2 regions of the Comamonas sp. Z3 genome follow, and region 2 is predicted to be linked to the other one. Evidence: predicted binding sites of a transcription regulator. Region 2 holds the regulator's gene; the other holds the start of a gene.

Region 1 (4,419 bases), on a different contig from region 2:
ACGTTCATGCCCACGCCGGGCTCGAAGACAAAGGCCAGCACCAGGCCCATGCCCAGGGCGATGGTGGTCAGCACCTCGAAATAGATCAGGGCCTTGACGCCCACGCGACCGACGCGCTTGAGGTCGCCCGCGCCGGCAATGCCGTGCACGACCACGCAGAACACCAGTATGGGAATGATCATCTTGATGAGCTTGATGAAGCCATCGCCCAGGGGTTTGAGTTTCACGGCCCATTCAGGGGCCAGCAGTCCGGCGAGCACACCCAGTATGAGTGCGATCACCACCTGTCCGAACAGTGATCTGACAAAGCGGCGCATAGTCGTCTTTCGCAAGTTGTGGAATCTTGTATGCAAGTTGGAGAAAACTTGCATGCAAGAATGTAGGCAAGCGAAAGGCGTGCCAGCAGAGGGTATTCCTGAAGATTTGTGTCAATTCGGAGAGGATCAGCCCTGACTTTCATGCATGAAATAAAGGGGCGAACCGGCTTGGTGCGAGATTGGCGGGCTGTGTGCACGCGCGTGGTGCGCGGATGCGGCTCATGCCCAAAGCCAGGGCATGAGGCTTACAGCAGCGGGCTCAAGGCGCCCAGCAAGTTGTCCCAGATGCGTTTCCACCAGCGAGTGGCACGCACCTGTTCCAGCGTCACCGCATCGGAATCGCGCAGATAGCTTTGCTGGCGCTGACGGATGGCCTGGGTAGTGGCTTCGTCGTGCAGCAACACATTGTTCTCGAAGTTCAGGTCAAAGCTGCGCAGGTCCAGATTCGTGGAGCCGATCAGGCTGACCGAGCCGTCCAGGCACAGGGTCTTGGCATGCAGCAGGCCGGGGCGGAATTCGTGGATATGGACGCCAGCGCTCAGCAGCCGCCAGTAGTGGCTGCGGCTGACGGCGCCGACGATCCAGGAGTCATTGCGGGCGGGCAGTATCAGGGTGACCTGCACCTGGCGCAGCGCGGCGGCGCACAAGGCATCGAGCACCGTGCTGTCGGGTACGAAGTAGGGGGTGGAGATCACGACTTCGCGCTGCGCACAGGCCAGCAGGCAGGCAACCAGCTGGGGGGTCGAGCGTGCTCTTTCCGTCGGCCCTTCGGCAATCGCAACGGCATGGAAGCCGTCGTCAGCGGCAGCGCCGGCCTCGGCCTCGATGGCCGGTGGTGAAAGGCTGGCATCGGACTGCGCCCAGTCGCTGGCAAAAGCCTGCTGCATCTGCGTGACCACGGGGCCCTGCAGGCGCAGCATGATGTCCACCCAGGGGGCATAGCGAGCCTTGATGTGAAAGCCTTCGTCGGCGCAGTTCTGGCTGCCGCAATAGTTGATCCTGCCGTCTATGAGCGTGATCTTGCGGTGGTTGCGCAGGTCGATGCGGCTGGTCAGCATGACCTTGAGCAGATTGCTGATGGGCAGGGCAATCGCCAGGTGCACGCCGGCCTGCCGCATCTGCTGCCATAGTGGCGAGCGCGTCAGTGCGCGCGAGCCCAGTCCGTCGACCATGGCCCGGCAGGTCACGCCGCGCTGAGCGGCACGTATCAGGGCATGGGCCATATCGGTGCCGGTGCCGTCGTCCAGCCAGATGTAGTACAGGACGTTGATCTCGTGGCGTGCGGCATCCATGTCGGCCAGCATCTGCGCCCGGGCATGCGCGCCATCGCGCATCAACTCGGCCCTGTGGCCGGGCAGCGGCACAAAGCCGTTGATGGACGAGGCATAGCGAAAGGCCGGCAGCCATTGACCGGGCATGGTCGGCAGTGCCTGCGGGCTGCGGTCGGCATCGGTAGCGGCGCTGCTGTGGGACTGGCAGAACTCGCGCACATTGAGTCTTCTGCGGCCTGGTACGCGGCCCAGGGCTACCTCGCCAAAAAGGTAGTACAGCAGGCAGCTCGCATAGGGCAGCAGCACGATGACCATGAGCCAGGCCAGGCGCACGTCGGGCCGCATGTCCCGGCGCAGCAGGATGCGCAGGCCGAAACCGGTGATCAGCAATACATGAAGAGTCAGCAGCAGCCAGGTCATGAATCAGTGCAGCAACGATGGACCTTGTCGAGCATAACGGGCTCTGCTCCAAGCACAAGCTGCAAGCCCTGATTCATATGCAACGAGCTTGAACTCTTTGATGAAAAAGCGCGGACTGCTATCAGTAATGCAGCGACAGAAGACAGACATGGCGCTGGCATGGAACCTGCTTCCTTTTCTTGTCAAAGCAAACAAGCAGGGGGAGTGCATGGAATTGGTGCCATTGACTGCCATCGACAAGGCAGATACCGGTTGGGTCATGGTTGCGTCGGCGCTGGTCTTGCTGATGACCTTGCCGGGCATCGCCCTGTTCTATGCGGGGCTGGTGCGTCGCAAGAATGTGGTCAACACCATGGTGGCCGTGTTCGCGGTGGCCTGTGTGGTGACCCTGACCTGGTTCGGCCTGGGCTACTCGCTGGCGTTTACGGCCGAGTCTCCCTGGCTCGGCAATCTGGGACGCGCCTGGTTTGCCTCTTTGCACTTTGATGGCCGGCGCAGCGTGATCTCGGTCAGCCATCTGGCGCCGCATCTGCCCGAAGCGGCCTATGCCCTGTTCCAGGCCGCATTCGCCATCATCACCACCTCGCTGATCGTGGGGGCCGTGGTCGAGCGCATGCGCTTTGCGGCCCTGCTGGTGTTTGCCGCGCTGTGGAGCGTGGTGGTCTATGCCCCGGTGGCGCACTGGGTGTGGGAGAGCGGCGGCTGGCTGAACCAGCTGGGCGCACTGGACTTTGCCGGCGGTGCCGTGGTGCATGTGAACGCGGGTGTGGCTGCGTTGGTCTGTGCCTTCATGATGGGGCGCAGGCGTGGCTATGGCACCGAGCCCTTCGAGCCGCACAGCCTGGGCTGGACGGCCATGGGCACGGCGTTGCTGCTGTTCGGCTGGTTCGGCTTCAACGCCGGATCGGCCCTGTCCGCCGACGGGCGTGCAGCGCTGGCCTTTGTGGTCACGCTGGTGGCGGCCTCGGCCGCGGGGCTGGCATGGATGGTGGTGGAGTGGCTGGTGCGCGGCGCTCCGACCTTGCTGGGCCTGCTCTCGGGCATGGTGGGCGGACTGGTGGCCATCACCCCGGCTGCTGGCTTTGTGCAGGTGGGCAGTGCAGTGTGGATAGGCCTGATTGCGGGCGCTGTCTGCTTCTGGGGGGCAACCTGGCTCAAGCGCCGACTGGGGGCCGACGACTCGCTCGATGTCTTCGGCGTGCATGGCGTGGGCGGCATTGCCGGCTCCATCCTCACGGCGGTTTTTGCCGATCCTCTGATCGCGGGCACAGGCGCCACGGTGCTGAATCAGCTGATTGCGGTGGCGGCGGTGGCTGCCTACAGTGCCGCAGCCACGGCCGGGGTGCTGGTGCTGATCCGTCTGCTGATGCCGTTGCGGGTGGATGCCGTGCAGGAAATGGAAGGTCTGGATATCAGCCTGCATCTGGAGCGTCAGCACTAGTGATCCATCAAAGACAGGAGCGGTGTATGGAGGACAGCGAGCGAGTGGCAGTGGCCGCACATCTGCATGTGGTGTTGCGCCGCAAGACGGGCCGGGTGACCGATACCGAATGGATGGCGTGCAACCAGGCCTATGCACAGGCCATGGTGGCTTTTGCGCTGGAGCATGCGCGAGAGCAACAGGACGAGGAGCTGGCGCGCCTGGCCCGGCGTCTGCAGGACAGCTGGAGCGGCGACAAGCCCCGGCATGCAGCGCCTGCCGAGACCGCGCAGAGCGATAGCTCGGTCACCACCAAGGCCGCCGAGATACTGCGCACCTCGGCACGCTATATCGGCGGGCTGCGCTGAGGCACAAGCCGGATCCGAGGCCGGGACGTCTTGCTGCCACGGATCACAATCCCTGTGATCCGTGGTAGTCCGCCGCCGCAGGCTGCGGCGGCAACGAGCCAGGCCTATTGCTTTTTCAGCTCGGCAATATAGGCATCGCGGGCCTTTACGCCATCGGCCGTGAAGTCGGTGAACACGCCGTCAATGCCCAGACGGTAGTAAGCCAGATATTCCTGCAGCGGGTCGCCCTTGAAGATGCCCGCGAGCCGGCTGGCCTCGCTGCGGAAGGTGAAGCTGTGCACCACCAGGCCGGCCTTGTGCGCATTGGCGATCAGGCCGGTGTCCTTGAGCGTGTTGACGTCCTTGAGGCCTGCGCCGTCCTTGTAGGGAACGACGGAATGGGCCAGCACCTGGGGTTTCCAGGGACCGATGCCGTCGGCATAGGTCTTGATCTCGGCCAGGCCTGCCGGCGTCTGCATGACCGCGAAGGTGCGCGCATCGCCGGCCAGAGTCCAGCTGTAGGGGCGGCCGCTGATGAAGGTCCATTCGTCGGCAGTGATATAGCCTACGGAGCCGTCCCTGAAGTTGTAGTCGTTGCCATCGATCAGCTGCACCCCCTTGGCCCGCATGCCTGCCTTGCGCAG
Region 2 (4,419 bases):
GCCTTCAATGCCTCTTTCGTGCCACAGCAAAAGCTGTACTACGCCCTGGAAGGCATGAACCTGCTGCCCCAGCTGAATGCCAAGGTGTTCCGTACCATTCACGTGGACCGCAACCCGCTCAAGAACGATGAGGCCATCTTTGACTGGATCGGCAAGCAGGGCGTGGATCTGGCCAAGTTCAAGGAGGTCTACAACTCCTTCACCGTGGCCAATCAGGCGCGCAAGGCCACCCAGCTGCAAAACGAGTATGACGTGGAAGGCGTGCCCGCCATGGGCGTGGCCGGCCGCTACTACACGGATGGCACCAAGGCCGGCAATATGGACAATGTGCTGCGCGTGGTCAATGCGCTGATCGCCTCCAGCCGCAAGGCCTGACGCTTGATTTCAGGCGCCAACGACGTTTGATGCCCCGCAAGCCCGCCGTAGCGCGGGCTTTTTTGTGGGTGGTTTTTACGCAAGTTGCAAAAAGGGAATGACTACAATGGATGCAAGAAACGTGCCTTCCATGAAAAAAACACTCCTACCTCTTGCGCTGGCCTGCGCCCTGGCAGCAGCGACCGGCATGGTCCATGCCGAAAAGGCCGACAGCGCCAAGCCCATGAATATCGAGGCGGATGCGCTTCGTCACGACGAGCTGCAGCAGACCAGCGTCTTCACCGGCAATGTGGTGATGACCAAGGGCTCCATCGTGCTGCGCGGCGCCCAGCTTGATGTGCGTCAGGATGCCGAGGGCTATCAGTACGGGGTGATCAAGGCCGAACCCGGCAAGCGTGCCTTCTTCCGTCAGAAGCGCGACACCCTGGCCGGCCAGCCCGAAGAGTTCATCGAAGGCGAAGGCGAAGTCATCGAATACGACGGCAAGGCCGATATCGTCAAGTTCATCCGCCGTGGCGAGATGCGCCGCTACCGTGGTGGCCAGCTCAGCGACCAGGTCACGGGCTCCATCATCGTCTACAACAACATCACCGACGTCTATACCGTCGATGGTCAGAAGACCAGCGGCGGCCTGCCTAGCTCCTCCGTGGGCCAGGGCGGTCGCGTGCGCGCCATCATGGCGCCCAAGGACGGTACGCCGGGCGCACAGCCCAAGCTCGCCACACCTGCCACCCAGCTGCGCCCGAGCATGACGCTGGGCGGCGAGAAAGCCGACGAGAAGAAATGAGCGAGCCGACCTTCTCCAGCAGCCGCAGCGGCGAGTCCGACAGCCGCCTGGAGGCCAAGCATCTGGCCAAGTCCTATGGCAGCCGCAAGGTGGTCAAGGATGTATCGCTGTCCGTGCAAAAAGGCGAGGTGGTCGGTCTGCTCGGCCCCAACGGTGCGGGCAAGACCACATCGTTCTACATGATCGTGGGCTTGGTACGCAGCGATGGCGGCGAGATCTTCATCGACGGCCAGCCGGTGGGCGGCATGCCGATTCACCAGCGCTCGCGCCTGGGCCTGTCCTATCTGCCCCAGGAAGCCTCCATCTTTCGCAAGCTCAGCGTGGAAGACAATGTGCGCGCCGTGCTGGAGCTGCAAAAGGACGAGCAGGGCAAGGCGCTGACGCAGGGCGAGATCGAAAAGCGCCTCACGGGCCTGCTGCAGGAGCTGCGCGTCGAGCATCTGCGCCAGTCGCCGGCGCTGGCGCTGTCCGGCGGTGAACGCCGGCGCGTGGAAATCGCACGTGCCCTGGCCACGCAGCCGCGCTTCATCCTGCTTGACGAGCCGTTTGCCGGTATCGACCCGATTGCGGTGATCGAGATCCAGCGCATCATCGGCTTCCTCAAGGAGCGCGGCATCGGCGTGCTGATTACCGACCACAATGTGCGCGAGACGCTGGGCATCTGCGACCACGCTTTCATCATCAGCGACGGCCATGTGCTGGCCGAAGGCACGCCCGAGGAGATCGTGGAGAACGCCGATGTGCGCCGCGTCTATCTGGGCGAACATTTCAGAATGTGATGACCCCCACGCTCCCTCACTTTGTATGGTCGCTGCCCCCAGAAGGGGCCCTGGCCGTCTGCGCCGGGGTTTGCCCTGGGGCAGCCCGGCGGCAAACCCATAGCACTGCGCGCGTTTGCAATGATTGTCTGGGAGCCGCGCCTCGATGAAGCCAGGTCTCTCGCTACGCGTTTCGCAGCATTTATCACTGACGCCGCAGCTGCAGCAATCCATTCAGCTGCTGCAGCTCTCCACTCTGGAGCTGGCGCAGGAAGTCGAGCAGATGCTGGTCGACAACCCTTTTCTGGAGCGTGCGGGCGATGAGGCCGAAACTGCGGGAGATGCTCCTTTAGATGTAGCTAGTAGCGCCAGTGAATACAGTACTTCAGATAGTATTCATGCTGAAAAAGAAGCATCGCAAGCGCAATTAGCTACTGAAACAGTAGCGGAAGCACCGAGCCCCGAAACCCCGGAAACCCTGAACTGGGAGGCCGACGGCATGGACGGCCAGGACGGCGAATGGGGCGGCGAATCCAGCAGCGAGTGGGATACGCCCTCGGCCAGCAGCTCCACGCGCAACCGCGATGGCGATGACGAAACCGATGCCATCGATCTGGCGCGCGAGCACCAGAGCCTGACCGACTTTCTCCATCGTCAGGCGCTGAGCCTGCATCTGGGCGCGGCAGACACGGCGGCGCTGCGCTTTCTCATCGAGTCGCTCAGCGACGACGGCTATCTCGAGGATTCCCTGCAGGAGCTGGCGCAGAGCCTGGCCGGCGACGATCTGGAAGAGCGCGAGGAGCTGGAGCAGCACTTTGCCATTGCGCTGAAGCTGCTGCAAAGCCTGGAGCCGGTGGGCGTGGGCGCGCGCGATCTGGCCGAGTGCCTGCAGCTGCAGCTGCGCGACCTGATCCGCACGGCCGAGGACGAGGGCACGACCGAGGCGCATATGAACCGGCTGCTGCTGGCGCAGGCCATCTGCGCGCAGCCCATGGACTTGCTGGCGCGGCGCGATCTGCGCAAGCTCACCAGCCTGTGCGGCGCGCGCGAGGAACAGCTGCGCGAGGCCATGGCCCTGATCGCCAGGCTGGAGCCGCGTCCGGGGCGCCGCTTTGTCGACGTGGAGCGCCATATCGTGGTGCCCGATGTCATCGTGCGCCCGGTGCGGGCCGGCTCGGGCAGGGCAGACTTTTCCGTGCAGCTCAACCCCGAGGTCATGCCGCGTCTGCGCGTGCACGACATCTATGCCGGAGTGCTGCGTCGCCACAAGAACAGCGACGGTCATGCGGCGCTGCAGCAGCAGCTGCAGGAGGCGCGCTGGTTCATCAAGAACATCCAGCAGCGCTTCGACACCATCTTGCGTGTTTCCGAAGCCATCGTGGAGCGGCAGAAGAACTTCTTTGTGCATGGCGAGCTGGCCATGCGCCCGCTCGTACTGCGCGATATCGCCGACACGCTGGGCCTGCACGAGTCCACCATCAGCCGCGTGACCACGGCCAAGTACATGGCCACGCCCCAAGGTACTTTCGAGCTCAAGTATTTCTTCGGTTCGGGCCTGGGCACGGAAACCGGCGGCAGTGCCTCCAGCACGGCCGTACGTGCGCTGATCAAACAGTTTGTCGATGCCGAAGATGCCAGAAAGCCGCTGTCGGACGCCAAGCTGGCCGACATGCTCAGGGAGCAGGGCATTGAGTGTGCGCGCCGCACTGTCGCCAAATACCGCGAGCAGCTCAAGATACCGACGACCACGCTGCGCAAGGCGCTCTAAGACTTAGTGCGGCAGCAGCAGGCGGTTGTTGCGTGCCGGGTTGCGCCGGAGCGTAAGAGGCGCAGCATTCGGATCAGGGCTGACACTGCGCTTGCGGGCTGTGGCAGCAAAAGGCTGAGCGGGGCACAAGCCCGTGCTGATATGGTTCATGGCGGCAGCCAGCATGCCTTCCTGCGGGTCACCCAGTGCATGGTCTAAATCATCGGGCACGCTGCAACCGGGCACATAGCGCTGTGTTGGACCATTGCCCGGTGTAAAACCGTCGGCGTAGTCGCCAAAGCCTTTGGCGTTGATACCGGCAAACTCGATAGGGAAGTAACTGATGCCGCAGTTGTCCTTGGCCGTAAAACCATAAGGCTTGCCGCAGGTCGTGCCTCCAATCAGGATGACTTCCACATCCACACCGCGCAGGCCATTGATCAGTGCCTCACTGGCCGAGCACGTGCCCGATTGCGCTAGGACATACACCCGCTTCAGGTTGAGTGTGGGCAAGGGCTGAATATTGCTGCATTCGTTGTTGATGGGAAAGCAGGAGCTGCCATAAAACGGCGTCACCTGCGTTTCTGCGCTGCGGCGTGCGTTGTATTGCAGCGTCTCGAAAGTCTTGCCAGCCGTTTGCGTGCTGCCCGCAATCATGGTTGCCAGCTCTGCAGCGATGAACAGAAAACCACCGCCGTTGTAGCGCAGATCCAGCACTAAATCGCTCACGTTCTGGTTGCGCAGATTGGAAA

Evidence for each region. The regulator sigma-54, encoded in region 2, starts transcription at its own class of promoters, with help from an activator protein. The targets are predictions, from matches to a motif close to TGGCANGNAANCTGCTTT.
Region 1: FSY59_RS10330 (ammonium transporter) is a predicted target of sigma-54. The motif match lies at 2,164-2,181, and genes of this name have one in related genera.

The regions. Positions count from the first base shown of each region.
Region 1 is NZ_VOQU01000003.1:395,916-400,334, forward strand. Features, by position in the region: gene FSY59_RS10320 (C4-dicarboxylate transporter DctA) at 1-317, opposite strand, end outside; gene cls (cardiolipin synthase) at 563-2,008, opposite strand; gene FSY59_RS10330 (ammonium transporter) at 2,217-3,449, shown strand; gene FSY59_RS10335 (hypothetical protein) at 3,476-3,796, shown strand; gene FSY59_RS10340 (glycerophosphodiester phosphodiesterase family protein) at 3,901-4,419, opposite strand, start outside.
Region 2 is NZ_VOQU01000004.1:680,872-685,290, reverse strand. Features, by position in the region: gene FSY59_RS15310 (thiol:disulfide interchange protein DsbA/DsbL) at 1-375, shown strand, start outside; gene lptA (lipopolysaccharide transport periplasmic protein LptA) at 506-1,162, shown strand; gene lptB (LPS export ABC transporter ATP-binding protein) at 1,159-1,941, shown strand; gene FSY59_RS15295 (RNA polymerase factor sigma-54) at 2,087-3,688, shown strand; gene FSY59_RS15290 (S41 family peptidase) at 3,692-4,419, opposite strand, start outside.